3 regions of the Streptococcus sp. CL5.50 genome follow, and region 2 is predicted to be linked to each of the others. Evidence: predicted binding sites of a transcription regulator. Region 2 holds the regulator's gene; each other region holds the start of a gene.
What was found. Region 2 encodes CtsR, which represses protease genes until heat stress. Its sites were predicted from a motif close to TTGGTCAAAAAAGGTCAAANA; they were not measured.
Positions count from the first base shown of each region.

Region 1: a site for CtsR is predicted at 4,838-4,858, ahead of ACLNCV_RS08855 (ATP-dependent Clp protease ATP-binding subunit). Genes of this name have one in related genera too.
Region 3: a site for CtsR is predicted at 4,617-4,637, ahead of clpP (ATP-dependent Clp protease proteolytic subunit ClpP). Genes of this name have one in related genera too.

Region 1 covers NZ_JBKOTR010000016.1:9,430-20,376, reverse strand. Annotated here, with positions in the region: gene rsmH (16S rRNA (cytosine(1402)-N(4))-methyltransferase RsmH) at 1-891, shown strand, start outside; gene ftsL (cell division protein FtsL) at 901-1,218, shown strand; gene pbp2x (penicillin-binding protein PBP2X) at 1,222-3,474, shown strand; gene mraY (phospho-N-acetylmuramoyl-pentapeptide-transferase) at 3,476-4,456, shown strand; gene ACLNCV_RS08855 (ATP-dependent Clp protease ATP-binding subunit) at 4,909-7,014, shown strand; gene ACLNCV_RS08850 (S-ribosylhomocysteine lyase) at 7,075-7,557, opposite strand; gene ACLNCV_RS08845 (DUF1846 domain-containing protein) at 7,652-9,136, opposite strand; gene ACLNCV_RS08840 (glycoside hydrolase family 13 protein) at 9,289-10,899, shown strand.
Region 2 covers NZ_JBKOTR010000001.1:245,929-256,875, reverse strand. Annotated here, with positions in the region: gene ACLNCV_RS01280 (ABC transporter substrate-binding protein) at 1-837, shown strand, start outside; gene ACLNCV_RS01275 (ABC transporter ATP-binding protein) at 837-1,565, shown strand; gene ACLNCV_RS01270 (CtsR family transcriptional regulator) at 1,684-2,142, shown strand; gene ACLNCV_RS01265 (ATP-dependent Clp protease ATP-binding subunit) at 2,144-4,576, shown strand; gene ACLNCV_RS01260 (AAA family ATPase) at 4,713-5,771, shown strand; gene pnuC (nicotinamide riboside transporter PnuC) at 5,781-6,560, shown strand; gene ACLNCV_RS01250 (NUDIX hydrolase) at 6,562-7,335, shown strand; gene ACLNCV_RS01245 (hypothetical protein) at 7,408-7,638, opposite strand; gene ACLNCV_RS01240 (hypothetical protein) at 7,926-8,624, shown strand; gene dusB (tRNA dihydrouridine synthase DusB) at 8,695-9,675, opposite strand; gene hslO (Hsp33 family molecular chaperone HslO) at 9,662-10,534, opposite strand; partial or broken gene ACLNCV_RS01225 (helix-turn-helix domain-containing protein) at 10,699-10,947, shown strand, end outside.
Region 3 covers NZ_JBKOTR010000003.1:66,585-77,531, forward strand. Annotated here, with positions in the region: gene ACLNCV_RS02715 (ABC transporter ATP-binding protein) at 1-424, opposite strand, end outside; gene ACLNCV_RS02720 (branched-chain amino acid ABC transporter permease) at 424-1,380, opposite strand; gene ACLNCV_RS02725 (branched-chain amino acid ABC transporter permease) at 1,384-2,253, opposite strand; gene ACLNCV_RS02730 (ABC transporter substrate-binding protein) at 2,369-3,529, opposite strand; gene ACLNCV_RS02735 (YlbG family protein) at 3,595-3,882, opposite strand; gene clpP (ATP-dependent Clp protease proteolytic subunit ClpP) at 3,961-4,551, opposite strand; gene upp (uracil phosphoribosyltransferase) at 4,724-5,353, opposite strand; gene ACLNCV_RS02750 (cytidine/deoxycytidylate deaminase family protein) at 5,442-5,909, opposite strand; gene ACLNCV_RS02755 (TetR/AcrR family transcriptional regulator) at 5,928-6,485, opposite strand; gene ACLNCV_RS02760 (DegV family protein) at 6,610-7,455, shown strand; gene ACLNCV_RS02765 (NAD(P)/FAD-dependent oxidoreductase) at 7,514-8,689, shown strand; gene ACLNCV_RS02770 (8-oxo-dGTP diphosphatase) at 8,709-9,164, shown strand; gene ACLNCV_RS02775 (MerR family transcriptional regulator) at 9,271-10,011, opposite strand; gene ACLNCV_RS02780 (sodium-dependent transporter) at 10,352-10,947, shown strand, end outside.

The DNA of each region.
Region 1 (10,947 bases), on a different contig from region 2:
GTAAAGCCTGACGGTATCTACGTTGATGCGACTTTGGGTGGAGCGGGCCATAGCGAATATTTATTAAGTAAATTAAGTGAAAAAGGCCATCTCTATGCCTTTGACCAGGACCAGAATGCCATTGACAACGCGCAAAAACGCTTGGCTCCTTACATTGAAAAGGGAATGGTGACCTTTATCAAGGATAACTTCCGTCATCTACAGGCACGTTTGCGCGAAGCTGGTGTTCAGGAAATTGATGGAATTTGTTATGACTTGGGAGTGTCTAGTCCTCAGCTGGACCAGCGTGAGCGTGGTTTTTCTTATAAAAAGGATGCGCCACTGGACATGCGCATGAATCAGGATGCTAGTCTGACAGCCTATGAAGTGGTGAATCACTATGACTATCATGACTTGGTTCGTATTTTCTTCAAGTATGGTGAGGATAAATTCTCTAAACAGATTGCGCGTAAGATTGAACAAGCGCGTGAAGTCAAGCCAATCGAGACAACGACTGAGTTAGCAGAAATTATCAAGTCGGCCAAACCTGCCAAGGAGCTCAAGAAGAAGGGCCATCCTGCCAAGCAGATTTTCCAGGCTATTCGAATTGAAGTCAATGATGAACTGGGAGCGGCAGATGAATCCATCCAGCAGGCTATGGAGATGTTGGCTCTAGATGGTAGAATTTCAGTGATTACCTTCCATTCACTAGAAGACCGCTTGACCAAACAATTGTTCAAGGAAGCTTCAACTGTGGAAGTTCCCAAAGGTTTGCCTTTCATCCCAGATGATCTCAAGCCCAAGATGGAATTGGTATCCCGTAAGCCAATCTTGCCAAGTGCAGAAGAATTAGAAGCCAATAACCGCTCGCACTCAGCTAAGTTGCGTGTGGCCAGAAAAATTCACAAGTAAGAGGGAAAAATGGTAGATAAGAAAGAAACAACCAGTCAATTCTTGCAGAATCGTATAAAAAAATTCTCACGTGTGGAGAAGGCTTTTTATCTTTCCATCGCTTTTACGGCACTCGTTTTAGCAGTGAGCATTATCTTTATGCAGACACGACTCTTGCAAGTGCAAAGTGATTTGACAAAAATCAATGCGCAGATAGAGGAAAAGAAGACAGAGCTGGACGATGCCAAGCAGGAAGTGAATGAATTGATTCGTTCAGAGCGTTTGAAAGAGATTGCAGATAAAAAAGATTTGAAATTGAATAATGAAAACATCCGAACAGCGGAGTAAGATATGAAATGGACAGAAAAAATAACCCGATTTGCGGTAAAAAATCGTAAATCTCCAGCAGAAAACCGTAGGATAGTTGGCAAGTACCTCAGCTTTTTAGCTGTTGCCCTTTTCGGCCTCTTTTTGGCCAATTTTGCTTATATTATCGCAAAAGGTAATATATTTGGTACTGACTTGGTAAAAGAGGCTAAAAAGGTTCACCAAACAACCCGAACAGTTCCTGCCAAACGCGGGACGATCTATGACCGAAATGGAGTGCCTATAGCTGAAGATGCGACCTCTTATAACGTCTATGCTGTTATTGATAAAAAATACAAGTCAGCAACGGGTAAAATTCTTTATGTAGAGGATTCGCAGTTTAATAAGGTAGCTGAAGTCTTCCATAAGTATTTGGATATGGATGAAGCTTATGTGAAAGAGCAATTAGCTCAACCAAATCTGACCCAAGTTTCCTTTGGAGCAAAAGGAAATGGGATTACCTATGCCAATATGATGGCTATTAAAAAAGAGTTAAAAGATGCTAGTGTGGAAGGAATTGACTTTACAACGAGCCCTAACAGAAGCTATCCAAATGGACAATTTGCTTCTAGCTTTATTGGCTTAGCCCAACTTCATGAAAATGAGGATGGTAGTAAGAGTTTGTTAGGGACTTCTGGTTTGGAGAGTTCTTTAAATACCATTCTTGCTGGGACAGACGGTATTATTACCTATGAAAAAGACCGTGTAGGAAATATCGTACCAGGTACAGAACTGGTATCGCAACAAACTGTGGATGGCAAGGATGTTTATACAACATTGTCTAGTCCGCTACAATCTTTCATGGAAACTCAGATGGATGCCTTTCTAGAAAAAGTAAAAGGTAAGTATATGACCGCGACCTTGGTCAGTGCAAAGACCGGTGAAATTCTCGCTACCACCCAACGACCTACCTTTAATGCAGATACTAAAGAAGGAATCACTGAGGACTTTGTTTGGCGTGACATTCTTTATCAAAGTAACTATGAACCAGGATCAGCCATGAAGGTTATGACGTTAGCTTCTTCTATTGATAATAATACCTTCCCAAGTGGAGAATACTTCAATAGCAGTGAATTAAAAATAGCGGATGCGACGATTCGAGATTGGGATGTTAATGATGGTTTGACTACTGGTGGGATGATGACTTTCTCACAAGGTTTCGCTCACTCCAGTAATGTTGGAATGAGTCTACTTGAACAAAAAATGGGAGATGCTACTTGGTTGGATTATCTAAACCGCTTTAAGTTTGGAGTGCCGACGCGTTTTGGTCTGACTGATGAGTACACAGGTCAATTGCCTGCAGATAATATTGTCAATATTGCCATGAGTGCATTTGGTCAGGGGATTTCTGTAACGCAGACCCAGATGCTACGTGCCTTTACTGCCATTGCCAATGATGGCGTCATGCTAGAGCCTAAATTTATTACGGCCTTGTATGATCCAAATGATCAAACCGTTCGTAGATCTCAAAAAGAAATTGTAGGGAATCCAGTTTCGAAAGATGCAGCTGGCCAAACTCGGACTCACATGGTCTTGGTAGGAACGGATCCTAGATATGGAACTATGTATAATCATAGTACAGGAAAAGCAACTGTCAATGTTCCAGGTCAAAATGTAGCCCTCAAGTCTGGTACAGCCCAAATCGCTGACGAGAAAAATGGAGGCTACTTAGTTGGTTCGACCAATTACATTTTCTCGGTTGTGGCTATGAACCCTGCTGAAAATCCTGATTTTATCTTGTATGTAACGGTTCAACAACCTGAACATTATTCAGGTATCCAGTTGGGAGAATTTGCCAACCCAATCTTGGAGCGGGCTTCAGCTATGAAAGAATCTCTCAATCTTCAATCTCCAGCCAAGAATTTAGATAAAGTTACGACAGAATCTTCTTATGCAATGCCTAGCATCAAGGATATTTCACCTGGTGAGTTGGCGGAAGCCTTACGCCGAAATATTGTGCAACCAATCGTTGTAGGTACTGGAACAAAGATTAAAGAGACTTCTGTAGAAGAAGGGACTAATCTTGCACCAAACCAACAAGTTCTCCTTTTATCGGATAAGGTAGAAGAAATTCCAGACATGTATGGCTGGAAAAAAGAGACTGCCGAGACCTTTGCTAAATGGTTGGATATTGAACTGGAATTTGAAGGTTCAGGTTCCGTCGTTCAGAAGCAAGATGTTCGGACTAATACAGCTATCAAAAACATTAAAAAAATTAAATTAACTTTAGGAGACTAATATGTTTATTTCTATTAGTGCTGGAATTGTGACATTTTTACTAACTTTAGTAGGAATTCCGGCCTTTATCCAATTTTATAGAAAGGCGCAAATTACAGGCCAGCAGATGCATGAGGATGTCAAACAGCACCAGGCAAAAGCTGGGACTCCTACAATGGGAGGTTTGGTTTTCTTAATTGCTTCTGTTTTAGTTGCCTTCTTTATTGCCTTATTTAGTAACCAACTCAGCAATAATGTCGGTATGATTTTATTTATCTTGGTTCTTTATGGTTTAATCGGATTTTTAGACGACTTTCTCAAGGTCTTTCGTAAGATCAATGAGGGACTTAATCCTAAGCAGAAATTGGCTCTTCAGCTTCTAGGTGGAGTTATCTTCTATCTTTTCTATGAGCGTGGGGGCGATATGCTTTCTGTCTTTGGTTACCAAGTACATCTAGGGATTTTCTATATTGTCTTCGCTCTTTTCTGGCTAGTCGGTTTTTCAAACGCAGTAAACTTGACAGACGGTATTGACGGTTTAGCTAGTATTTCCGTTGTAATTAGTTTGTCTGCCTATGGAGTTATTGCCTATGTTCAAGGTCAGATGGATATCCTTCTAGTGATTCTTGCCATGATTGGTGGTTTGCTTGGTTTCTTTGTCTTTAACCATAAGCCTGCTAAGGTCTTTATGGGAGATGTGGGAAGTTTGGCACTCGGTGGAATGCTGGCAGCTATCTCTATGGCCCTTCACCAAGAATGGACTCTCTTGATTATCGGAATTGTTTATGTCTTTGAAACAACTTCGGTCATGATGCAAGTCGGCTATTTCAAAATGACTGGTGGCAAACGTATTTTCCGTATGACGCCTGTGCATCACCATTTTGAACTTGGAGGATTGTCTGGTAAAGGAAATCCTTGGAGCGAGTGGAAGGTTGACTTCTTCTTTTGGGGAGTGGGGCTTCTAGCAAGTCTTTTGACGCTAGCAATTTTGTATTTGATGTAAGAATAGCACCCTGATATTTCAGGGTGTTTTTGCATTCTAAAAAATATTGGTCAATTAAAGTCAAATCTCTTGACCTTTTCTGACTAATGTAGTATATTATGAACGTAAGGTAAATGAAAGCCTTACTAGAACACTTATACTTAATGAAAATCAAAGAGTAAACTAGGAAGCTAGCGCAGGTTGCTCAAAACACTGTTCTGAGGTTGCAGATAGAGCTGACGTTGTTTGAAGAGATTTTCGAAGAGTATTATTTAAAGTAAAATAGAAAGAGGTGTGTCTATGTTTAATCTAGAAATTTTCAGAAGTAAAGATAGTCTACTCCTGCTTGAAAAAGAAAAACCAGAAATAGTACGTAGAGTAGCTATTTAGCTAGTCTAAATTTTTTAAAACAAAGGTCAAAGATAGTCAATATCAGTAATAATAACGAAGAAATATAAAAAGAGGTAAGGAATATGAACAACAACTTTAATAATTTTAACAACATGGACGATTTATTTAACCAATTGATGGGTGGTATGCGAGGATACAGTTCTGAAAACCGTCGCTACTTAATTAATGGACGTGAAGTGACACCTGAGGAATTTGCTCATTATCGTGCAACGGGTCAATTGCCAGGAAATGCAGAAACTGATGGACAAATGCAACAACAGGCTTCAGGTATGAAACAAGATGGTGTCCTTGCTAAACTCGGTCGTAACTTGACAGCAGAAGCTCGTGAAGGCAAGTTGGATCCTGTTATCGGACGAAACAAGGAAATTCAAGAAACATCTGAAATTCTATCACGTCGTACCAAAAACAATCCTGTTTTGGTCGGAGATGCAGGTGTTGGTAAGACAGCAGTTGTAGAAGGTCTAGCACAAGCCATTGTAAATGGAGATGTTCCAGCCGCCATTAAGAACAAGGAAATCATTTCTATTGATATTTCAGGTCTTGAGGCTGGTACTCAGTACCGTGGTAGCTTTGAAGAAAACGTTCAAAACTTAGTCAATGAAGTAAAAGAAGCAGGAAATATTATTCTCTTCTTTGATGAAATTCACCAAATTCTCGGTGCTGGTAGCACTGGTGTAGATAGTGGTTCTAAAGGGCTTGCGGATATTCTCAAGCCAGCTCTCTCTCGTGGTGAGTTGACAGTGATTGGGGCAACAACTCAAGACGAATACCGTAACACCATCTTGAAGAATGCTGCTCTTGCTCGTCGTTTCAACGAAGTCAAGGTCAATGCCCCTTCAGCAGAGGATACATATAAAATTCTTCAAGGAATTCGTGATCTCTATCAACAACACCACAATGTCATTTTGCCAGATGAAGTCTTGAAAGCAGCAGTGGATTATTCTGTTCAGTATATTCCTCAACGTAGCTTGCCAGATAAGGCTATCGACCTTGTCGATGTAACGGCGGCTCACTTGGCAGCTCAGCATCCAGTAACAGATGTTCATGCTGTTGAACGTGAAATTGAGGTAGAAAAAGACAAGCAAGAAAAAGCTGTTGAGGCAGAAGATTTTGAAGCAGCTCTAAACTATAAAACACGCATTGCAGAATTAGAAAAGAAAATCGAAAACCACACAGAAGATATGAAGGTGACTGCAAGTGTCAACGATGTGGCTGAATCTGTGGAACGAATGACGGGTATCCCAGTGTCACAAATGGGAGCATCAGACATCGAACGTTTGAAAGATATGGCTCATCGTCTGCAAGACAAGGTGATTGGCCAAGACAAGGCAGTTGAAGCTGTAGCCCGTGCTATCCGTCGTAACCGTGCTGGTTTTGATGAAGGTAATCGCCCAATCGGTAGCTTCCTCTTTGTAGGACCAACTGGGGTTGGTAAGACAGAACTTGCTAAGCAATTGGCGCTAGATATGTTTGGAACCAAGGATGCCATCATCCGTTTGGATATGTCTGAATACAGTGACCGCACAGCTGTTTCTAAGCTAATTGGTACAACAGCAGGCTATGTGGGTTATGATGACAATAGCAATACCTTAACAGAACGTGTTCGTCGCAATCCTTACTCTATCATTCTCTTGGACGAAATCGAAAAGGCTGATCCTCAAGTAATCACCCTTCTCCTCCAAGTATTGGATGATGGTCGTTTGACTGATGGTCAAGGAAATACCGTGAACTTTAAGAACACTGTCATTATCGCAACTTCAAACGCAGGCTTTGGTTACGAAGCTAACTTGACAGAAGATGCGGACAAACCAGAATTGATGGACCGTTTGAAACCATTCTTCCGTCCAGAGTTCCTCAACCGCTTTAACGCAGTCATTGAGTTCTCACACTTGACTAAGGAAGACCTTTCTAAAATTGTGGACTTGATGCTGGCTGAAGTCAACCAAACCTTGGCTAAGAAAGACATTGATTTAGCAGTTAGTCAAGCGGCTAAAGACTATATCACAGAAGAAGGCTACGATGAAGTCATGGGTGTTCGTCCACTCCGTCGTGTGGTTGAACAACAAATCCGTGACAAAGTCACAGACTTCCACTTGGATCACCTAGATGCCAAACACCTAGAAGCAGATATGGAAGACGGTGGTTTGGTTATTCGTGAGAAAGCTTAACTAGAGATTTTGAGCATAAAAAAGAAGGAGCCAGCTGAAAAACTGGTTCCTTTTTTGTGTTTAGATCACATGACGCTCAAAAGCATCGTCTGAAATCCCTTGTTCAAGGATGAGTTTAGCCCATTCTTTAGCAGAGAAGAGGCTGTGGTCCTTGTAGTTTCCGCAAGATTCGATGGTTGTTCCAGGGACATCTTCCCAAGTGGTGGTTTCAGCGATTTCCTTAAGCGAATCCTTGATAACAGCTGCAATTTCAGCGCTGGTGTGGCGCCCCCACATAATCATGTGGAATCCTGTGCGGCAGCCAAATGGTGAGCAGTCAATCATACCGTCAATGCGGGTACGGATGAGTTTGGCTAAGAGATGCTCGATAGTGTGAAGGCCAGCGGTAGGGATAGAGTCTTCATTGGGTTGCACTAAACGAATATCATAATTGGAGATGATGTCTCCCTTTGGCCCTGTTTCCTCCCCAATCAAGCGAACATAGGGTGCTTTAACAATGGTGTGGTCAAGTTCAAAACTTTCAACAATAACTTCTTTTGACATGGTAAATCCTTTCAGTTTTCTAATTTCATTATAACATAAAGCCGGCTCCTGAGACAGAGAGAAAACCTCTCCGAGAGTGGAGAGGTTGAAATCTTTATTTACGATACAAGCGGTCGTATTGGTAGTAAGGGTCAAAGGTTACATTGATACCCAATTTGCGAAGGACATTCTTGTCTTCATCGGTTAAGATGATGGTTGAGTGGGCTTCGCTTCCTTTGAGGTTGCCAAGTTCTTCCATAGCACGAGCAGCATCAGGATTTTCTGTAGCTGTGATAGCAAGTGCAATCAAAATTTCATTTGAATGCAGGCGTGGATTGCGACTTCCAAGGTGATCAATTTTAAGACCTTGAATCGGTTTGACAACTTCAGGTTCGATTAGTTTCACTTCTTTAGCAATATCAGCTGATTTCTTGATAGCGTTGATCAAGGCAGCGGCTGTAGGGCCAAAGAGTTCTGAGTTCTTACCTGTGACGATTTCACCAGTTGGCAATTCAAGGGCTAGGGCTGGTCCACCAGTTTCTTCTGCTTTTTGACGCGCAACGACAGCAACCTTACGGTCTGCAGGTGTGATACCGAGGTCGTTCATGAGCAACTCAATTTTCTTGACAGCTGCTTCGCCAACTTTTTCGGCTTTAAAATCAAGAACAGTTTGATAGTAGCGGCGGATGATTTCTTGTTTAGAAGCTTCGACAGCAGCTTCATCATCTGTAATAGCGAAACCAACCATGTTGACACCCATATCTGTCGGAGAAGCGTATGGAGATTTACCGAGGATACGTTCTAACATGCGCTTGAGCACTGGGAAGATTTCGATATCACGGTTGTAGTTGACAGTGGTTTCTCCATAGGTTTGGAGATGGAAGGGGTCAATCATGTTGACATCATCAAGGTCTGCTGTAGCAGCCTCGTAGGCCAAGTTGACTGGGTGATGAAGGGGAAGATTCCAAACTGGGAAGGTTTCAAATTTAGCGTAGCCAGACTTGATACCATTGATTTGGTCGTGGTACATATTTGACATACAAGTTGCCAATTTTCCAGAACCAGGTCCAGGAGCGGTTACGACGATCAAGTTGCGACTAGTTTTGATGTAGTCATTTTTTCCCATGCCTTCTGGAGAAATGATGTGATCCATATCCGTCGGATATCCTTTGATTGGATAATGAAGATAAGAATCAATTCCGTTTTTCTCGAGTTGATTGCGGAAGGCATCTGCAGCGGGTTGGCCAGCGTACTGTGTAATGACCACTGAGCCGACAAAAATTCCCAATTCATTGAATTTATCAATCAAACGAAGAACTTCTTGGTCATAAGAAATGCCCAAGTCACCACGTGCTTTGGAATGCTCGATATTACTTGCATTAATAGCAATCACGACCTCAACCTGCTCTTTCAATTCTTGCAAGAGCTTGATTTTATTGTCAGGTTCATAACCAGGAAGGACACGAGCGGCGTGGAAATCTTCTAACATTTTGCCACCAAACTCCAAGTAGAGCTTGCCGTCAAATTGGTTAATGCGCTCCAAAATGTGGTCGCGTTGTAGATTCAAATATTGTTCAGAACTAAAAGCTTGTTTTTTCATTTTTTTACCTCTGACCTCTATTATAATAAAAAATTGGCAGTTAGGAAACTATGGAGTTAAAAAAGGAATCAAAAAGATTAGGCAAACGCTTGCACAAAACTCTGAAAAGCGCTATCATAGACTATAGATTATTAAAATAATGAGGTAAGAAGATGCAAGAAAAATGGTGGCACAACGCCGTAGTCTATCAAGTTTATCCTAAGAGCTTTATGGATAGCAACGGAGATGGAATTGGCGATTTGCCAGGTATTACCAGTAAGTTAGACTATCTAGCTAAGTTAGGAATTACAGCGATTTGGCTTTCTCCAGTTTATGACAGTCCTATGGATGATAATGGCTATGATATTGCTGATTATCAAGCGATTGCGGCTATTTTCGGGACCATGGAGGATATGGACCAACTGATCGCGGAAGCTAAGAAACGTGATATTCGTATCATCATGGACTTAGTGGTCAATCATACTTCAGATGAGCATGCTTGGTTTGTCGAGGCCTGTGAAAATCCTGATAGTCCTGAACGAGACTACTATATCTGGCGGGATGAACCCAACGATTTGGAGTCTATCTTTAGTGGGTCTGCTTGGGAGTACGATGAAAAGTCAGGTCAGTACTATCTCCACTTTTTCAGCAAGAAGCAACCTGATCTCAACTGGGAAAATGAAAAACTTCGTCAGAAAATTTATGAGATGATGAATTTCTGGATTGATAAAGGCATTGGTGGTTTCCGCATGGATGTCATTGACATGATTGGGAAAATTCCTGACGAGAAAGTAGTCAATAATGGTCCTATGCTCCACCCTTATCTCAAGGAGATGAATCAGGCGACCTTTGGAGATAAGAATCTCTTGACAGTAGGGGAGACTTGGGGAGCAACGCCTGAGATTGCTAAGTTCTACTCAGATCCAAAGGGACAAGAATTGTCTATGGTCTTCCAGTTTGAACATATCGGTCTTCAGTATCAGGAAGGTCAGCCTAAATGGCACTATCAAAAAGAGCTGAATATCGCTAAGTTGAAAGAGATTTTCAATAAATGGCAGACAGAATTAGGAGTTGAGGATGGCTGGAATTCGCTCTTCTGGAACAATCATGACCTTCCTCGTATCGTATCAATCTGGGGAAATGACCAAGAATACCGCGAAAAATCTGCCAAAGCCTTTGTAATCTTACTTCACCTCATGAAAGGAACACCTTATATCTACCAAGGTGAGGAAATTGGGATGACAAATTATCCGTTTGAAACGCTGGATCAAGTAGAAGATATTGAATCCCTCAACTATGCGCGTGAAGCTCTTGAAAAAGGTGTTCCGATGGAAGAAATCATGGACAGTATCCGTGTCATTGGTCGTGACAATGCCCGTACCCCTATGCAATGGGACGAGAGCAAAAATGCTGGTTTCTCAACAGGTCAACCTTGGTTGGCAGTGAATCCAAACTATCAAGCAATCAACGTTCAAGTGGCGCTGGCAAATCCAGATTCTATTTTCTATACCTATCAGAAACTGGTCCAAATACGTAAGGAGAATAGCTGGCTGATTCGAGCTAACTTTGAACTCTTGGAAACAACTGACAAGGTCTTTGCCTATATCCGTAAAGATGGGGACCGTCGTTTTCTAGTTGTGGCTAACTTGTCCAATGAAGAGCAAGACTTGACCGTAGAAGGAAACGTCAAATCGGTCTTGATTGAAAACACCGTGGCTCAGGAAGTCTTTGAAAAACAAATCTTAGCTCCATGGGATGCTTTCTGTGTGGAAATGACTGACTAAAAAGTGAGAACCTCAAGCTTATAGAGTTTGAGGTTTTGCTAAAAGTTT
Region 2 (10,947 bases):
GCTAAGGAAAAAGGCTACTTCAAGGAAGCTGGGGTGGATGTTGATTTGAAATTGCCACCAGAAGAAAGTTCTTCTGACTTGGTTATTAACGGTAAGGCACCATTTGCAGTCTATTTCCAAGACTATATGGCTAAAAAATTGGAAAAAGGGGCAGGAATTACTGCCGTTGCAGCTATCGTAGAACACAATACATCAGGAATCATCTCTCGTAAATCTGACAATGTAGCTAGTCCAAAAGACTTGGTTGGTAAGAAATACGGAACTTGGAATGACCCAACTGAACTTGCTATGTTGAAAACCTTGGTAGAATCTCAAGGTGGAGACTTTGAGAAGGTTGAAAAAATACCAAATAACGACTCAAACTCAATCACACCGATTGCCAATGGAGTATTTGACACTGCTTGGATCTACTATGGATGGGATGGAATTCTTGCCAAATCTCAAGGTGTAGACGCTAACTTTATGTACTTGAAAGACTACGTTAAAGAATTTGACTATTACTCACCAGTCATCATTGCTAACAACGACTACCTCAAAGACAACAAAGAAGAAGCACGTAAAGTCATCCAAGCTATCAAAAAAGGCTACCAATATGCCATGGAGCATCCAGAAGAAGCAGCTGATATCCTCATCAAAAATGCACCTGAACTTAAGGAAAAACGTGACTTTGTCATCGAATCTCAAAAATACTTGTCAAAAGAATACGCAAGCGACAAGGAAAAATGGGGGCAATTTGATGCGGCTCGCTGGAATGCCTTCTACAAATGGGATAAAGAAAATGGTATCCTTAAAGAAGACTTGACAGACAAAGGCTTCACCAACGAATTTGTGAAATAATGACAGAAATTAGACTAGAACACGTCAGTTATGCCTATGGTCAAGAGAGGATTTTAGAGGATATCAATCTGAAAGTGACTTCAGGTGAAGTGGTTTCTATCCTAGGCCCAAGTGGTGTTGGTAAGACTACGCTTTTCAACTTAATTGCGGGGATTTTAGAAGTTCAGTCAGGGAGAATTGTCCTTGATGGTGAAGAAAATCCCAAGGGGCGGGTGAGTTATATGTTGCAAAAGGATCTGCTCTTGGAACACAAGACGGTGCTTGGTAATATCATTCTGCCCCTCTTGATTCAAAAGGTGGATAAGGCAGAAGCTATTGCTCGCTCAGATGAAATTCTTGCGACCTTCCAGTTGACAGCTGTAAGAGATAAATACCCTCATGAACTCAGTGGTGGGATGCGCCAGCGTGTGGCCTTGCTCCGGACCTACCTTTTCGGGCACAAGCTCTTTCTCTTGGATGAGGCCTTTAGCGCCTTGGATGAGATGACCAAGATGGAACTACACGCTTGGTACCTTGAGATTCACAAGCAGTTGCAGCTAACAACCTTGATCATCACGCATAGTATCGAGGAGGCCCTCAGTCTCAGCGACCGCATCTATATCTTGAAAAATCGCCCTGGGCAGATTGTTTCAGAAATTAAACTAGATTGGTCTGAAGATGAGGACAAGGAAGTCCAAAAGATTGCCTACAAACGTCAAATCTTGGCAGAATTAGGCTTAGATAAGTAGAAAAATAGGGAGTTGGTGAAGATTATCCTTTACCAGCGCCCTTTTTCTTTTAAAAATGAGAAAATTTCGGTATAATAGTCAAAGATAGTCAAGGTTTAAAGAGAGAGGTGGGTTTGTAATGAGATTTAAAAATACATCGGATCATATTGAGGCCTACATCAAGGCGATTTTAGATCAATCTGGTATCGTGGAGTTGCAACGTAGTCAGTTGGCAGATACTTTTCAGGTTGTTCCCAGTCAGATTAACTATGTGATCAAGACACGCTTTACGGAAAGTAGGGGCTACTTGGTTGAAAGTAAGCGTGGTGGCGGAGGCTACATTCGTATAGGACGGATTGAGTTTTCTAGTCATCATGAAATGCTCAGGGAGCTTCTTTACTCAATTGGTGAGCGGGTCAGTCAAGAAATTTATGAAGATATTCTCCAGCTTTTGGTTGAGCAGGAATTGATGACCAAGCAGGAGATGAATTTGCTAGTATCAGTAGCTTTGGATCGCGTTTTAGGAGAAGAAGCTCCAGTTGTTCGTGCAAACATGCTACGACAGGTCATACAAGAGGTAGATAGAAAAGGGAAGTAAGATGAACTATTCAAAAGCATTGAATGAATGTATCGAAAGTGCCTACATGGTTGCTGGCCATTTTGGAGCTCGTTACCTAGAGTCTTGGCACTTGTTGATTGCCATGTCCAACCACAGTTATAGTGTGGCAGGGGCAACTTTAAATGATTATCCATATGAGATGGACCGTTTAGAAGAGGTCGCTTTGGAACTGACTGAAACGGACTATAGCCAGGATGAAACCTTTACGGAATTGCCGTTTTCTCATCGTTTGCAGGTCCTTTTTGATGAAGCAGAGTATGTAGCGTCAGTGGTTCATGCTAAGGTGCTGGGGACGGAGCACGTCCTTTATGCGATTTTGCATGATGGCAATGCCTTGGCGACTCGTATCTTGGAGAGGGCTGGTTTTTCTTATGAAGACAAGAAAGATCAGGTTAAGATTGCTGCCCTACGTCGAAATCTAGAAGAACGTGCAGGCTGGACTCGTGAAGACCTCAAGGCTTTACGCCAACGCCATCGTACAGTAGCTGATAAGCAAAATTCTATGGCCAATATGATGGGCATGCCGCAGACTCCGAGCGGTGGTCTCGAGGACTATACGCATGATTTGACAGAGCAAGCGCGTTCTGGCAAGTTAGAACCAGTCATCGGTCGGGACAAGGAAATCTCACGTATGATTCAAATCTTGAGCCGTAAGACCAAGAACAATCCTGTTTTGGTTGGGGATGCTGGTGTCGGGAAAACAGCTCTGGCGTTTGGTCTTGCTCAGCGTATTGCTAGTGGGGATGTGCCTGCGGAAATGGCTAAGATGCGCGTGTTAGAGCTTGATTTGATGAATGTCGTTGCAGGGACACGCTTCCGTGGTGACTTTGAAGAACGCATGAACAATATCATCAAGGATATTGAAGAAGATGGTCAAGTTATCCTCTTTATCGATGAACTTCACACTATCATGGGTTCTGGTAGTGGGATTGATTCAACTCTGGATGCGGCCAATATCTTGAAGCCAGCCTTGGCGCGTGGAACCTTGAGAACGGTTGGTGCGACCACTCAGGAAGAATATCAAAAACACATCGAAAAAGATGCGGCCCTTTCTCGTCGTTTCGCTAAAGTGACGATTGAAGAACCAAGTGTGGCAGACAGCATGACCATTTTGCAAGGTTTGAAGGCGACTTATGAGAAACATCACCGGGTGCAAATCACAGATGAAGCGGTTGAAACAGCCGTCAAGATGGCTCATCGTTACTTGACTAGTCGTCATTTGCCAGACTCTGCTATTGATCTCTTAGATGAAGCGGCAGCAACAGTGCAAAATAAAACTAAAAATGTAAAAGCAGACGATTCAGGTTTGAGTCCAGCTGACAAGGCCTTGATGGATGGCAAGTGGAAACAGGCAGCTCAGCTAATCGCAAAAGAAGAGGAAGTGCCTGTCTATAAAGACTTGGTGACAGAGTCTGATATTTTGACTACCTTGAGTCGCTTGTCAGGTATTCCAGTCCAAAAACTGACTCAGACTGATGCTAAGAAATACTTAAACTTGGAAGCTGAACTGCACAAACGTGTCATCGGTCAAGATCAAGCAGTTTCAAGCATTAGCCGTGCCATTCGCCGCAATCAGTCAGGGATTCGCAGTCACAAGCGTCCGATTGGTTCCTTTATGTTCCTAGGACCTACAGGTGTCGGTAAGACCGAATTGGCCAAGGCTCTGGCAGAAGTACTCTTTGATGACGAATCAGCCCTTATCCGCTTTGATATGAGTGAGTATATGGAGAAATTCGCAGCCAGCCGTCTCAACGGAGCTCCTCCAGGCTATGTGGGTTATGAAGAAGGTGGGGAGTTGACCGAGAAGGTTCGCAACAAACCCTATTCCGTTCTCCTTTTTGACGAGGTAGAGAAGGCCCATCCAGACATCTTTAATGTTCTCTTGCAGGTCTTGGATGACGGTGTCTTGACCGATAGCAAGGGACGCAAGGTTGACTTTTCAAATACCATTATCATCATGACGTCAAACCTTGGTGCGACAGCCCTTCGGGATGACAAGACTGTCGGATTTGGGGCTAAGGACATTCGTTTTGACCAGGAAAATATGGAAAAACGAATCTTTGAAGAGCTGAAAAAAGCTTATAGACCTGAGTTTATCAACCGTATTGATGAAAAGGTGGTCTTCCATAGCTTATCTAGCGACCATATGCAGGAAGTAGTGAAGATTATGGTCAAACCTTTAGTAGCAAGTTTGGCTGAAAAAGGTATTGACTTGAAATTACAAGCTTCCGCACTGAAATTGCTGGCAAATCAAGGATATGACCCAGAGATGGGAGCTCGTCCACTTCGCAGAACCCTGCAAACAGAAGTGGAAGACAAGTTGGCAGAACTTCTTCTCAAGGGAGAATTAGAGGCAGGCAGCACACTTAAGATTGGTGTCAAAGCAGGCCAGTTAAAATTTGATATTGCATAAAAATGGAGAATCAGGAGCAATCTTGATTCTCTTTTTTCTAGTTTTTTATAAAAAACTATTGACAAAACAAAAATATAGTTTATAATAAAAACATAGATAATAAAAATATAAAAAATTATAAAAAGATAATAGGTTTATGAAAAAGAAAACAGCAGTGGTATTTGGAACCTTTGCTCCGCTTCATCAAGGACATATCGATCTAATCCAGCGAGCGAAGCGGCAGTGTGATCAGGTCTGGGTTGTCGTTTCAGGCTATGAGGGAGATCGAGGGGAGCAGGTAGGCTTAACGCTTCAAAAAAGATTTCGCTATATTAGAGAGGCTTTTCGTGATGACGAGTTGACCTCCGTTTGCAAGTTAGATGAGACTAATCTTCCCCGTTACCCTATGGGCTGGCAGGAGTGGTTGGACCAAATGTTAGCGGAGATTTCCTATGATGAAACCCAGCAAGAGCTGATCTTTTTTGTAGGAGAAGCAGACTATCAGCAAGAATTATCTAAACGTGGATTTGGCACTGTCTTGCAAGAAAGAAAGTTCGGTATCTCAGCGACTATGATTCGAGAAAATCCAAGCAAATATTGGAAAAACATCGCTCAGCCCTTCCGTCGTCAGTTTACAAAGAAAGTATTGATTATGGGGAGTGCCAGCAATGGGAAGACCACTCTGGCCAAGGATTTGGCAAGGTATTACGATGCACCCGTCAGTTTGGAATACGCACATGAGTACCAGATTAAAAACAATGTCCGCGACGATGAATTGACTCCAAAAGATTACTATTATCTCCTGTTGGGGCAGTATGACCAGACCTCTAAGTTAATTGACAGTAATGCCAATAGGGGATTGGTGATAGCTGACACCAACTCCTTAGTAACTAAGGGCTACTATGATTATTACATGGAGACCGAGGACCAAGGGGACTTATCAGGAGAAACCTTTGATAATCTCTTTGTTTCGATCTTGGCTAAGGAAAAATGGGACTTGATTCTCTTTGTGCAACCGGTCGGCTCCTATGTCAATGACGGATTTAGAGATATGACTATGGCAGAAGACCATATTCGTCATAGTTTTTCCCAGCATTTGGACCATATGAGAGAGCGATATTTAACCACCATTCCACTAGTTTATCTAGCTGAGGATTACCTAGGCAATTATGAAGCAGCCAAAGTGGCTATTGATGCCATTTACCAAGCAGATTAGGAGAAAATTATGAAAAAACTAACTGAAAAAATCACACAATTTATCGAAAACTTTAAAAATGTTCATGCAGAAGCTCGTAAGATTAGTTTTGCAGGAGCCATGCGCTTGCTCTGGAAAGATCTCTTTGTCGGCCGTAGCCTTTTCCAGTGGTTATATCTCATCGCTTTGTCAAGTGTTCCCTTGATCTTGGAATTCACGCAAAATGCGGAAACTCATGACTGGCTGAGCTTGTTTGCCTCTTGGACGGGGATTGTCTGTGTTATCTTGGTGGCAGAAGGGCGTGCAAGCAATTATCTCTTTGGGGCCATTAACTCGGCGATCTATTTGATTTTGGCTATGAATGCGACTTTTTATGGCGAAGTTTTGACGACCGTTTACTTCTTTGTCATGCAGCCGATTGGCCTCTATGCTTGGCTGTCCAATCGTATCAATGACCAAGGAAAAGCAGAAGAATCTCACTTTGAAGCTAAGAAATTATCTGTGCTTGACTGGCTCAAGTACTTGGCCTTGACTGCTATCATTTGGATTGGTATGGGCTTGGCTTACCAAAGTATCCATAGTGCTCGCCCTTTCCGTGATAGTGTTACCGATGCGACCAATGGTGTTGGTCAGCTCTTGATGACACGTCTCTACCGTGAGCAATGGATTTTCTGGATTGCAACCAATCTCTTTAGTATTTACCTCTGGTGGGGTGAAAATATCCACATCCAAGGGATGTACTGGGTTTACACACTCAATAGTCTAGTAGGTTGGTACCAATGGACCAAGGCAGTTCGTAAGGAGGCATAAAATGACGGACACGATGATTCCAGCAGGGATGACGGAAAAAGAATATTTTGAAATTCATGCAAGTCAGGAAGAGTTTTTAGATTGGTATCACAAACAGGAACTCCCTCAATACGAAAAACCAAGTGTGACGGTGGATATGGTAGCCTACTGCTTTGTCGAAGGAAAGATCAAGCTCTTATTAATTCGCCGCAAGGCTCACCCTTATCAAAACTGTTTGGCTCTGGTTGGAGGATTTATGGACAAGGGAGAAGATGCTACACATGCCTGTCAGCGCGAGGTGAGTGAAGAGGTTAATCTCGATCTTCCTTTGGAAAAAGTCGAGCAATTGATGACTGTGTCGACTCCTGGGCGTGACCCCCGAGGCTGGACGGTGACCATTGCTCACTTGGTGTATTTGCCTAGTCGTGCATTAGAACTGGTTCAGGCAGGTGACGATGCCAAGGATGTCGTTTTCGTAGATGTCGATTTTCAGTCGGGCAAATGCTTCTTGGAGGGAGTGGAGCTGGACGAGCAAGCCTTCGCCTTTGACCATTATGCCATTATCCAAGAATCCATCAAACGAATCCAAGGTCGACTTGACTGGAATCCGACCTTCCTTTATCTGCTGGAGGAGGAGTTCACTGTCTACGAAGGGACTGAACTGGTCAATCTTATCAACCCCGGTCGTCCAATCGTCAGCAATAACTTTCTTGTAAAATACGGAGAATATGTAGAAGAAGTCGGACTCAAACGAGTGCCTAAAAAGAAACCAAGAAAAACCTATCGATTGAAATAAAAAACGAGGTCGGGACAAAGTTCCCGACCTCTTTATGTACCATCATGAGATGGTTTTGTGTTGTGACTGCTTTTATGGGTGGCTATCTTTCTTAGAATTGCTCAACAGGTGAGTAAAAAAGTCTTTGTATCGATACTTGAGATAGTTCTCATGTAAAAATAACAAAGCGATGTAGACAATCAAAAAGATTGTAGTCAGATAGAAGACATCAAATGCAGTTCGCGCATAGTAAGTTGCTGATTGATAAGAGCCAATTGCTCCCAAAATCATCCAAGGAAGATACTTGTAATATTTGCTTAACATAAACCTATACCTCCTATATCCTAGTTCGCTATTATTATATTCCTTTGCAGTTAAAGATGCAAGCGATTACACAAGAGCGATTTAAAAAATTTTAAACAAAATAGGAATTTTTCTCTGTTTTTTCTATTAGATTACGAATAAAAGAGTAGGAGGAGTAAATGTATCTAAAGTATTTAAGATTTTTAAAATAGTTTAGATAAATTGTTGACATATTCAAATTTGAATGTTACAATTATATTACAAAAAGATTTCTTTATATTTCTAAAACATTACAAAGGAGTAGAAAAATGAAAAAGAAAACCTATATCAAATTTATGACAGCAACTGTATTGGCTTCTACCTTGCTATTAGGAGCTTGTGGAAATAAAAAGGAAACAACTCAAGCAAGCAGTTCTGCTAAGACAAGCCAGTCATCAAGTTCTAAAGCAACTTCTTCTAACAAAGAAAGCAAGACTCAGAAGTCCTCAAGTTCAGCTTCATCTGAAAAGGCTAAGGCGTCTACTGATCAATCTTCAGCAACTGCAACGCCATCACAAGCGGCACCTGCACCAGAGCAAAGACAAGGTCAAGAAGTGGCTAATCAACAGGCGGCTAGTCAACAAACTCCTGCTCAGACTTCTTCAACTCAACAGGCTCCTCAAGCCCAGTCTAACCAATCAAGCTATGATCCTACAACTGACCGCAAACTTCAAGACAAACAAGCAGAGCAAAATAAACGCTACAAGGGTGTTTTAACCATGGTAGATGGTGATTTCTCAGCTGCAGCGGGCAATTGGAAGGGAGCCAATGGCGAAACTATCACAGTTTCATCAGGTGGTCAATTTACAGTAGAATCTTCCGATGGAAAGAAAGAAAATTACTCTATCAAAGGCTATTCTTATACTCTTGATGATGGTAAGTATAACGCTAAAATTGGTGGAGGAAAAATCATCCAAATTACAACAGGAGCGGATGGTAAGGTTTCCAGTGTTGCTTTGAATCAATAATAACCCTCAGTATTTAAATTTTTACAATCAAAAACCCGTAACCTTTAAGAGAGTTACGGGTTTTAAACTATTAAGCCTTATCTAACTGCAAGAGAGCCTCAATCTCTGCTAGGGTGCTAGCTTGTGAAATGGCTCCACGTAGTTTGGCAGCGCCAGATGTTCCACGTAGGTAGTGAGGAGCGAGACCACGGAATTCACGAACTGCGACATTTTCCCCTTTGAGGTTAATCAAGCGTTTCAAGTGTTCGTAGGCAATTTTCATCTTGTCCTCAAAGGTCAAATCAGGTAGGATTTCTCCTGTTTCAAAGTAGTGGTTGATTTGGTTGAAGAGGTAGGGATTTCCCATAGCTGCACGGCCAATCATGACTGCGTCAGCACCGACTTCTTCAATGCGTTGTTTAGCTTCTTGGACTGTACGGATGTCACCGTTGGCGATGAAGGGAATCTTGGTCAGAGCTTGAGCTACGTCGTGCAAGGTCTCAAGGTCTGCGTGACCTGTATACATTTGCTCACGGGTACGGCCATGCATGGCGAGGGCAGAAACGCCTGCAGCTTCAGCAGCGAGGGCATTTTCTACTGCAAGAGCTGGGTCGGACCAGCCGGTACGCATCTTGACGGTGAGGGGAATATCAAGGACAGACTGAACCTTGTTGATAATAGAGTAAATCTTGTCTGGATCCTTGAGCCACATAGCGCCAGCTTCGTTTTTCACGATTTTGTTAACTGGGCAGCCCATGTTGATATCGACTATATCGGTCTTGGTATTTTCTTGGATGAATTCTGCTGCGCGCGCTAGGCTGTCTTCATCACTACCAAAAAGTTGGATAGAAACAGGGTTTTCACCTTCATCGATATGAAGCATGTGCAGGGTTTTTTCGTTGTTGTATTGGATTCCCTTGTCAGAGACCATTTCCATGACAACGAGTCCAGCTCCGAGCTCTTTTGCAATAGTACGAAAGGCTGAGTTTGTCACGCCAGCCATAGGTGCTAAAACGGTACGATTGGGAATCTCAACATTGCCAATCATAAAAGGTGTGTTAAGATTTGTCACGAATGAGTTCCTCCAGGTCGTTTTCATCAAAGTTGTAAGTCGTTTGGCAGAATTGACAAGTGATTTCTGCCCCATGGTCTTCCTCTTTCATTTCCTGTAAGTCTGAGCTTGGAAGGCTAGAAAGAGCGTTCATAAAGCGTTCATGGCTACAGTCACATTGGAAACGGATTTCTTCTTCAGAAAGACGCTTGTAGGCCTCGTCACCGTAGATAGCCTTGAGGAGGGCTTCGATATGGTCGTCGCTTTCCAGAAGGGTTGAGATAGCTGGCATTTCTTGGATGCGTTTTTCAAAGCGAGCAATCTCTTCTTCCTTAGCTCCTGGTAAGACTTGGACTAGGAAACCACCTGCAACCTTGACCTTGTCTTCCTCGTCCAAAAGGACATTGAGGCCGACTGCTGAAGGCGTTTGTTGGCTTTCAGTCAGGTAAAAGGCAAGATCTTCACCGATTTCCCCAGAGATAAGGGGAGTCATAGAGTTGTAAGGATTTCCAGTACCGTAGTCTGTGATAACGAGGAATTGGCCATTGCCGACAAAAGGTCCGACTAGGACTTCACCAGTTGCAGTCTTTTTGATGTCAACACCAGGATTTTGAACATAGCCTTTGACATTCCCCTTGGTATCAGCGACCGTGATAATGGCACCTAGAGAGCTAGATCCCAGCACCTTAACTGTTAGTTTGGTATTCCCTTTTTCATTGGCTGCGAGAATCTGGCTAGCGATAAGAGTTCGACCAAGCGCTACAGTTGAGCTAGCTTGGGTTTGGTGTTTTTCTTGAGCAGTACGGACGGTTTCTGTGCTATCAAGGACAAAAGCACGAAAGGCTCCGCTTTCTGATATAGTTTTAATAATTTTATCCATAGCTACTATTTTAGCATAAAAATGCCCAAAGAGGGAGCCGTGTGTTTGCTGATTTTTAGGATAATGGGCCGGGAAATCAGCATGAAAACAAAAAGAGAAACAGATTATTTCAGCATTTGTAAGATTTATGCTATGCTTAAGATAGAAAATGAAAGGGGTAACAAATGTATTTAGGAGATTTGATGGAGAAAGCCGAGTGTGGTCAATTTTCAATCCTTTCCTTTCTATTACAAGAGTCTCAGACGACCGTCAAGGCTGTAATGGAAGAAACAGGATTTTCAAAAGCAACCCTAACCAAATATGTCACCCTACTCAATGACAAGGCTTTGGATAGTGGCTTAGAGCTGACTATTCACTTAGAAGATGAAAATCTGCGTCTATCGATCGGTGCAGCTACCAAGGGGAGAGATATT
Region 3 (10,947 bases), on a different contig from region 2:
CTAAATCAAAGATTTTCAACAATTTCAATGCTTTAGCCTTTAATTCTTTTTCACTCTTGTAAAAAGCTGGTAAGCGTAAGAAACTAGCAAAAACATGTTGTTTGTGATGGTTGCCAAAGGCAATCAAAACATTATCCAAAACTGTTAAATCTTTAAAAAGACGAATATTTTGGAAAGTACGTCCAAGTCCCAGAGAAGCAATCTTATAAGGTGACTTTCCATTCAAAAGGTGACCATCAAGGGTAACCGTTCCCTCACTTGGTTCATAAACACCCGTCAAAAGGTTGAAAAGGGTTGTTTTACCAGCTCCGTTTGGACCGATTAATCCAACCAGTTCCCCTTCGTTCAATTCAAGAGTCACATCTCCAACAGCTGTTAGACCGCCAAAATGTTTGGTTAACTGTTTTACTTCAAGTAATGCCATTAGTTTTGTTCCTCCTTTTTAGATTTTTTAAAGAAACGTGATAGGCTTAATTCCCATGTTCCAAGAAGTCCACCTGGTCTGAAAATCATTACCAATACCAAGGCCAAAGCGTAGATAATCATACGCACGCTAGCAACATCTTGGAGAAGCATATTCAAAATTCCAAGAACAATAGCTGAAACAATCGCACCTGTAATGGAACCAAGCCCACCAAATACAACAATGATCAAAACGTTGATTGAGTTGATGAAGGTGTAATCTTTCGGTACAACTGAACCGATAAATCCTGCCTGAAGTGATCCTGCAATACTTGCAGTAATGGCACCAAAGACGAAAGCGATGATTTTAATCTTAGTCGTATTAACCCCAACTGACTCAGCAGCGATTTCATCCTCACGAACAGAGAGAGTTGAACGACCAATTGGACTACGCAAGAAGTTCAAGGTTGCAATGGTTGTAATCACGACAAAGAAGTAAACCATTTGCCAAGTTGTAAAGTTTGGAATTCCCAAGATACCTGCCGCACCATTTGTAAGGCTTCCGCCATTGATGATAAAGATACGGATAATTTCAGAAACACCTAGAGTTGCTACCGCAAGGTAATCCCCCTTCAAGCGTAAGGTTGGAATTCCGACAAGCAAGGCAACTGCTCCTGAAAGTAAAGCCCCTATCAGCATAGCTCCAAAGAAGGCACCGTAGGTTGGTGATTTAGAACCAATAATAGCTGCTGCATAGGCACCAATCGCCATGAAACCAGCATGCCCAAGTGAAAATTGTCCTGAAAAACCAACGATTAAGTTGAGACCAACAGCCAGAATAATATTAATTCCAATTTGTTGTAAAATCTGTACATAGAATAGGTTGAGTACTCCAACTGAAACCAGTACACTAATCAAGCCATAGCCAGCTAACAAAAGGAGTAACCATAGAATATTAACTTTTAAATTTTCCTTCATCGTTTACACCTTCTCTTTCACATTTTTACCAAGGATACCAGCTGGGCGGACAATCAAGATCAACAACAAGATTCCATAAACAATGGCATCACGGAAGTCTGACATCCCAAAGGCTGTCGCAAAGGTTTCCAATAAGCCAATTACAAAGCCACCAAGAGCCGCACCAGGAATGATTCCGATACCGCCAAGTACTGCAGCAACGAAAGATTTAAGTCCTGGAGTAACCCCCATCAAAGGCTCAAGAGAGTTATAATAGAGGGCAATCAGAACACCAGCCGCACCCGCAAGAGCTGAACCCAAAGCGAAGGTAAAGCTGATAGTACGGTTTACGTTGATCCCCATCAATTGCGCTGCATCGCTATCTACAGATACTGCACGCATGGCTTTCCCCATCTTGGTCTTTTGGACAATGACTTGTAACAAAATCATCAAAATCAAGGAAATGGCTAAGATCATTAACTGCACGTTTGTTAGGCTAATTGGACCCAAATCATAGCGAACTGTTTGAATCGCTTGAGGGAAGGCACGAGTATTAGCACCAACCAGATAGACCATCCCATACTCTAATAGGAAGGAAACCCCAATAGCTGTAATCAAAACAGCAATACGAGTAGAGTGACGCAAAGGTCGGTAAGCAAGGAACTCAATCACGACACCAAGAATGGCTGTCGCAAGCATAGCTACAATAAGAGCTACAAAGAAATTCATTTGGAAAGAATTAATCAAGAAATAACCGATAAAGGCTCCCATCATATAAATATCACCGTGGGCGAAGTTGATGAGCTTGATAATTCCGTAAACCATGGTATATCCTAGGGCTAACAGCGCATAAACACTACCTAGAATCAAACCATTTACTAGTTGTTGGAGCATAAGATTCACTCTTTCTATTTATAATTTCGAGGGTTTTCCCTCACTTTTTGATAGGTTCTTAAACATCGAAACAGGGAGTGAGTCCGAGTCTCATTCCCTATTTCAACATTTTCTATTATGGTTTTACAACTTCTGCTGCTTCAACCTTACCATTGTTCATAGTCATCATGTAAGCAGTTTTGACTGTGTTGTGATCTGCATCGAAGCTTGTTTGACCAGTTACACCTTCAAAGTCTTTTGTTTTAGCAAGGTTATCCTTGATTTCTCCAGAGTTTTTAGCACCTTTTGCTGCGTTTGCTACAAGGTGAACAGAGTCATAAGCCAAGGCTGCAAATGTTGAAGGCTCTTCGTTGTACTTAGCACGGTAAGCATCAAGGAAAGCTTTTGCTTTAGCTGAAACTTCTACAGTAGTTGAGAAGCCTGAGATAAAGTAGATGTTTGATGCTTTTTCAGCAGTTGCTTGTTGCACAAACTCTTCACCGTTGAATCCATCACCACCAACGATTGGTTTGTCAATTCCCATACCACGCGCTTGGTTTACAATTTTACCAGCTTCAGTGTAGTAACCAGGGACGATGATAGCATCAAAGTCTTTCCCTTTCATTTTTGTAAGGGCTGCTTGGAAGTCTGTGTCACCTGCTACGAAAGTCTCATCTGCAACGATTTCACCTTTGTAAGCTTCACGGAAGGCTTTGGCAATACCTTTAGCATAGTCGCTGGCATTGTCAGTGTAAAGAACAACTTTCTTAGCTTGCAATTTATCAGAAACATAGTTTGAGATAATTTTTCCTTGGAAGCTATCTTGGAAAGTTCCGATAAAGAGGTAATCTTGACCTTTAGTCAATCCATCTTGAGTCGCACTTGGTGAGATCAATGGAACACCTGCTTTTGTAGCGTTCGCTACCGCAGCTGCAGTTGCACCAGATGTCGCAGGTCCTACGATTGCTGATACTTTAGATTGGGTTACAAGGTTAGTTGTTACTGAAGCAGCCTCTGCTGTTTCAGACTTGTTATCTTTATCGACTACTTCGATTTGTTTTCCATCGATACCACCAGCAGCATTGATTTCATCAACAGCAAGTTGGGCACCTTTTTGTTCAGATGTTCCGTAGGCTGCTACGGCACCAGTTTCCTCGAAGTTAAATCCGATTTTGATTGTCTTTTCATCTACTGAATTACCAGCAGCGTTTGACGCTCCAGACTTCACTTCTCCACAGGCTGCAAGAAGTGCTACACTTGCAAGAGCCACAAACGATAGGGCAAATTTTTTCTTCATCTTTTTTGTCTCCTTATTCTTAAATAAATAGCATGTTAAGAATATACCGAATTATCAGAAAATTGTCAACACTTTTCTTGATTTTTTTCAATGATAACGTTTTCCTCTCGATAAAGATTGCCCACAAAGGGTGTTTCCAGCTCTTGGATATGACAAACTCTGACTTTTTTTATAAATTTTTCCTTGCTCAAGCGCCCGACCAATTGCTCCACTTCTTGAGTTGGAACATAAAGCTGTAAGTAACGATGTTTCTTGGAATGATAGGTAATATCTCCATAATCCTGCAGTTTTTTGGCATCACGATTATAGTAAAGATAGATAATCAAGCCAGATCGATTGACTTTTTCAAACATGGTAAATCCTCTTTCTAAGAAATCTCTCCCTATTATACCAAAAAAAGCAAACCCAGTCGAGTTTGCCTTCTTTGATCATTAATTCAATGAATTGTTGGCCATGATTTCATCAACAAAGCCATATTCAAGTGTTTCTTGGGCACTCATCCAGTTATCACGTTCTGCATCTGCATGGACTTTTTCGATTGACTGACCTGAATTTTCAGCCAAGATTTTTTCCAAGATGTTACGAGTTTTGAGCAAGTGTTCTGCAGCAATCGCCATATCGGTTTGTTGAGTACCACCACCTGTACCACCCATTGGTTGATGGATCATGTATTCAGCATTTGGAAGCATGAAACGTTTGCCTTTTGCTCCACTTGATGCAATGACCGTCCCCATAGATGCGGCCATTCCCATAACGATGGTTTGGACATCTGCCTTAATAAAGTTCATGGTATCAACGATTGCCAAACCAGCTGAAACGGAACCACCAGGTGTATTGACATAAAGGTAAATATCTTTTGTACTATCTTGGGCATCCAAGAAAAGCAACTGAGCAATAACAGAGTTAGCCATGTTGTCTTCAACTGGACCTGTCAGCATAATGATGCGGTCTTTAAGAAGACGTGAGTAAATATCGTAGGAACGTTCTCCACGGCTTGTTTGTTCAATAACTACAGGAATCATTTATTTCTCCTTTTGAGTTTTAATTTTGTTGGTCAAATGACTGAAGATAAGACTATTATAATATCTTGGTCAAAAAAGGTCAAATTTTTGCTCTGTTTTCATTAGACAGAAACAAAAATTCAACCTCCTTTCGTGACTGGAAATCCTTTTCCAAGTCAATCTCTTTTTTATTTTATTTTGTACCGAACAAGCGGTCCCCAGCATCTCCAAGACCTGGAACGATATAACCGTGTTCGTTCAAGCGTTCATCCAAGGCTGCTGTAAAGATTTCTACATCTGGATGAGCTTCTTGAAGGGCTTTAACACCTTCTGGAGCAGATACAAGGCAGACAAATTTGATATTTGATGCACCACGTTTTTTAAGAGAGTCAACAGCCAAGATTGCTGATCCACCTGTTGCCAACATTGGGTCTACCACAAAAATTTGACGTTGGTCAATATCTTCAGGTAATTTCACCAAGTACTCAACTGGTTGAAGCGTTTCTTCATCACGGTACATACCAATGTGGCCAACTTTAGCAGCTGGAACTAAGCTCAAGAGCCCATCGACCATCCCGATACCTGCACGCAAGATTGGAACGATGGCTAATTTCTTACCTGCCAATTGTTTTTGAACTGTTTTTGTGATTGGTGTTTCGATTTCCACATCTTCTAGTGGAAGATCACGAAGTACTTCATACCCCATCAACATTGCAATCTCATCTACTAGCTCACGAAAAGCTTTTGTAGAAGTATCTGTACGACGCAAGATTGACAATTTGTGTTGAATCAGTGGATGATTAATAACTTCAATTTTTCCCATTTTTGGAATTCCTTCTTTCAATTTATTCTTCTTATTATACCAAAAAACGGTTTAAAAATCTTTCTAAACCATTTATTTTTGATAATTTTTACATTAGATCTGCTTCTTTAAGAGCGGCCTGTACTGTCTCAAGTGGTAAATGAGTCAATTCTGTTCCCTTTTCTTGATAAAGGTATTGGGCGTAGTCGTCCATTCGGTACTGGTTGATATAAACCACGCGCTTGCAGCCGACCTGAAGCAATTGTTTTGTACAGTTCAGACAAGGAAAATGGGTCACATAGGCTGTAAAGCCTTTAGGAATACCACGTTCTGCACCTTGAAGGACAGCATTGACCTCAGCGTGAAGAGTTCGAACACAGTGGCCTTCAATAACCAGACATTCGTGGTCAATACAATGCTCGGTTCCTGACACTGAACCATTGTAACCAGTTGAAATAACCTTATTATCCTTTACCAGAATTGCGCCCACTTTGGCACGTTTACAAGTGGAACGATTGGCAATTAGTAGAGCTTGGGCTGCAAAATACTCATCCCATGCTAGTCTTTTTTCAGTCATATCTCTTCTCCTTTTTCTCTATTTTTTAAAAAATGGTAACCGTAAATCCGCAATCTTTTCAGCAGGTACCTTCATGCCATCCTTGATCCATTTTAGAAGGACAGAGACGATGGCCGAACTCCAGAAGGAATGAAGATAAGAGCTGACACCTTTTGATTTTCCATGGTATTTTTCTAGAAATTCCTGCATAGCTTGGACAAAGATTTTTTCCAGATGGTAATCTAAGGCCAATTGAATCACTCTGGCTTCCTTTCTTGCTTCTCGGAAAAGGTGAACCCAGACCAGATAAAGGTCTGTCTTTAAATCATAATGATGCAACTGTTCCATAATATTGTGGACAGTTCGTTTAAAGACGCTTTCTAAAATCTCCTCTTTAGAATCATAATTGCGATAAAAAGCCGCACGCGAAACGCCTGCACGTTTGACCAATTCAGAAATACTAATCTTGGTCAAGTCCTTTTTTTCCAAGAGCTGCAAGAGGGCTGTTTCGATGGCTTCTCTAGTTAATAAATTGGATTCTTGGTTTGATTTTCTGAGATTTTCAAGAGATTTTTCAGAGATTCTACGTTCAGACATAACATTTTCTTTCTACTTGTCACAACAGACAGATAAGGCTTTTGTTTCAAGGGTTTTCATGATATAATTGTAAAAAAAGACAGAACCTTTGTCAATGTATAACTGACAAAGATGGAGAATTTCTATGACTTGGAAGATTATTGCTGACTCTGGTTGTGATTATCGTCAACTGGCAAAACCAGCTATTGACACGACCTTTGTAAGTGTTCCCTTAACCATTCAAGTAGCTGATCAGATTTTTGTTGATGATGCCAGTCTTGATATTGACCAAATGATGGAAACCATGTATGCAACTGCAGAAGCTTCAAAATCAGCTTGTCCAAGCCCAGATGATTATTTGCGAGCATTTGAAGGTGCCAAAAACATTTTCCTAGTAACCATCACTGGTACTCTTTCTGGCAGTCACAATAGTGCTCAACTAGCTAAGAATATTTATCTGGAAGAACATCCTGATACTAAAATTCATGTAATTGATAGTTTGTCTGCTGGTGGGGAAGTTGACTTGCTCGTAGAAAAATTGAATGACTTGATTGACCAGGGCTTATCTTTTGAAGAAGTGGTTGAAGCTATCACTGCCTATCAAGAAAAAACCAAGTTACTTTTTGTCCTAGCCAAAGTCGATAACTTGGTGAAGAACGGCCGTTTGAGCAAGCTTATCGGTACGGTCGTTGGCCTTCTAAATATCCGTATGGTCGGAGAAGCTAGTGAAACTGGAACTCTCGAATTGCTACAAAAAGCACGAGGACCAAAGAAATCAGTTCAAGCTGCCTATGAAGAATTAGTCAAGGCTGGATATGCTGGTGGCCGTATTGTCATGGCTCAACGCAATAACGAGAAATGTTGCCAACAGCTTTCAGACCGAATTCGCGAGACCTTCCCACAAGCGAATATCAAGATTCTACCAACCTCTGGTCTCTGCAGTTTCTATGCAGAAGATGGTGGTTTGCTGATGGGGTATGAAATTGATTAATTGCATTCTTGACAAGAGGTGACCATCATCTCTTGTTTTTTTGTGGTACAATAGAGCTATGAAACATTTTGATACTATCGTCATCGGTGGAGGACCTGCTGGCATGATGGCTACAATTTCCAGTAGCTTTTATGGTCAGAAAACCCTCCTCATCGAAAAAAATCGGAAACTTGGCAAAAAATTAGCTGGGACAGGTGGGGGACGTTGCAATGTAACCAACAACGGAACTCTAGACGACCTACTAGCTGGAATCCCTGGAAATGGGCGCTTTCTCTACAGTGTCTTCTCCCAGTTTGATAACCATGATATCATTAACTTTTTTACGGAAAATGGGGTTAAACTTAAGGTCGAAGACCACGGACGGGTCTTTCCTGCTAGTGACAAGTCTCGTACCATTATTGAAGCCTTGGAGAAGAAAATTACTGAGCTCGGTGGGCAAGTTACTACTCAAACAGAGATCGTTTCTGTTAAAAAAGTAGATGATCAGTTTGTCCTTAAATCAACTAATCAAACCTTCACTTGCGATAAACTCATTGTCACAACTGGTGGTAAATCCTATCCTTCTACTGGTTCGACTGGTTTTGGTCACGAGATTGCCCGCCATTTCAAACATACCATTACCGAACTAGAAGCAGCTGAAAGTCCATTATTAACGGATTTTCCACACAAAGCACTTCAGGGGATTTCACTAGACGATGTGACCCTAAGCTATGGTAAACATGTCATCACTCACGATTTGCTCTTTACCCACTTTGGTTTGTCAGGTCCTGCTGCCCTACGTATGTCTAGCTTTGTAAAGGGTGGAGAAGTCCTTTCACTGGATGTTCTACCTCAACTTTCTGAGAAGGACTTGGCTGCATTCCTAGAAGAAAACCGGGAAAAATCCTTGAAAAATGCTTTAAAATCTTTATTACCTGAGCGTTTGGCAGAATTTTTTGTACAAGGATATCCAGAAAAAGTCAAACAACTAACTGAAAAGGACCGCGAACAACTTCTCCAGTCTATCAAAGCACTCAAAATTCCTGTAACTGGTAAAATGTCTCTTGCTAAGTCATTTGTTACCAAGGGTGGCGTCAGTCTCAAGGAAATCAATCCTAAGACTCTAGAAAGTAAGCTGGTTCCTGGACTCCACTTTGCAGGCGAGGTCATGGATATTAACGCCCACACAGGTGGCTTTAACATCACTTCTGCCCTCTGTACCGGCTGGGTTGCAGGAAGTCTACATTATGATTAAATATCAAAGGTTGTAAAAAATGAATAGAAGAGAATCAGTCGAATTTGTCAACATGTGCTTGATTAAAAATGGGGACAAGGTCCTAGTTCAAGACCGAGTTAGTTCTAACTGGCCTGGCATTACTTTTCCTGGTGGCCATGTTGAATGTGGCGAGTCCTTTGTTGATGCTGTCATTCGTGAAGTGAAAGAAGAAACAGGTCTGACCGTTTGTAAACCCCAACTCTGTGGTATCAAAGACTGGTATGATGATTCAGATTATCGCTATGTTGTCCTCTTTTACAAAACAGAAAACTTTACTGGTGAGCTCCAATCTTCAGACGAAGGAAAAGTCTGGTGGGAAGATTTTGAAAATCTATCTCATCTAAAATTAGCTACTGAGGATATGTCTGACATGCTTCGTGTTTTTCTCGAAGAGGACCTCAGTGAATTCTTTTACTACAAGGATGGAGAAGACTGGTCTTACAAACTCAAATAACAGTCAATCGGCAGAGATCACTCCGCCGATTTTTCTTATCTAAGTCTGAGTCTTCCTACTAAAATTCTGTTACTGGCTTTGTCAGTCCTAGCTTAGTCTGTGAGTTTTATCGAGTTTGTGTGCTTACATAGAGAGCAATGACATCTGATGTGTACTGGGCTGTTCCAATTCCAAATTTGTCAATGTTTTCCTTAAACTCTGGGTTATAGACGTAGCCTTTACCAATATGACCGAATACTTCAATAGTACAATCAAATCCATAAGTACGTAAGGCTTGCAAGAGTTTAGCAGCTTCTTCTTGATTTTCGGTTGCTGTTACAGGAAGTCCAGCTTGAAGATTGTGTGCCAATGCTTGAAAGACTTGGTTGAAGGTAGCCGTAGCCTCATCTTCGTGACCTTTTTGGCGCTCGAGCGCTTGGTCCATCACTTCTTGTCCATATTTCTCTACCGCCTCTTGGTGGTATTTTTGATGGTCTTGGTAGTTAAATCCAGCAAATTTCTCTTGAATGCTCATTTCTCTTTCTCCTTTTTGTTCTTGAATGGTTTTTTGCAAGGTTGAAATCAAGGTATCCAGATGTTCCCTCTCTCGAGTCAAATAGTCCAACTGTCTAGTCAAGTGGGGCAATAAATCAGTCCTTTCTTCCTTTAATAGCTCTGCTATTTTTTCTAAAGAAAAACCTAGATATTTGTAGTAAAGAATGACCTGAAGGCGTTCCAAATCCTCCTGACTGTAGGTTCGATAGCCGTTTTCCGACTTTAAAGGAACCAAAAGTCCTATCTTATCATAGTGGTGCAGGGTCTTGACAGAGACACCTGAAAGCTGCGCAGCTTCTTTTATATGGTACATGATTTCCTCCTTATACTCAATGAAAATCAAAGAGCAAACTAGGAAGCTAGCCGCAGGCTGTACTTGAGTACGGTAAGGCGACGCTGACGTGGTTTGAATTTGATTTTCGAAGAGTATTACATTGATAGTATAACCCCTCCCCTTAGGTCAGAGTCAAGCGTTTTTGCGAAATTTTTTACTTTATCATAACATGAAAATGGTTTTCTTGACAGACCTTAGAAAACATGATAGGATAGTCAAGTCTATCAATCAAAAGAAAGGCTCATTTTGAGTACTGATGAGGCTATTTGCCAAGGGCAGTAGCTTTTTCTTTTGTAACACTAATTTTAGGAGTTTAACTATGTCTGAAAAATCTCAATGGGGTTCTAAACTGGGCTTTATCCTAGCGTCTGCTGGTTCAGCCATCGGACTTGGAGCCGTTTGGAAATTCCCCTACATGACTGCTGCTAATGGTGGAGGAGGCTTTTTACTTGTCTTTCTCATTTCCACTATTCTAATCGGTTTCCCCCTTTTGCTTGCAGAATTTACCCTCGGCCGAAGCGCTGGTGTCTCAGCTATCAAAACCTTTGGAAAACTGGGCAAGAATAGCAAGTACAACTTTATCGGTTGGATTGGTGCCTTTGCCCTTTTTATCCTTTTATCGTTTTACAGTGTTATTGGGGGCTGGATTTTAGTCTATCTAGGCATTGAGTTTGGAAAATTGTTCCAAATTGGTGGAACGGGGGATTATTCTCAGTTATTTACTTCAATCATTTCAAATCCAGCCATTGCCCTAGGAGCTCAAGCAGTCTTTATCTTATTGAATATCTTTATTGTATCACGTGGGGTTCAAAAAGGGATTGAAAGAGCTTCTAAGGTCATGATGCCCCTGCTCTTTATCATCTTTGTTGTCATCATTGGGCGCTCTCTCAGTTTGCCAAATGCCTTGGAAGGGGT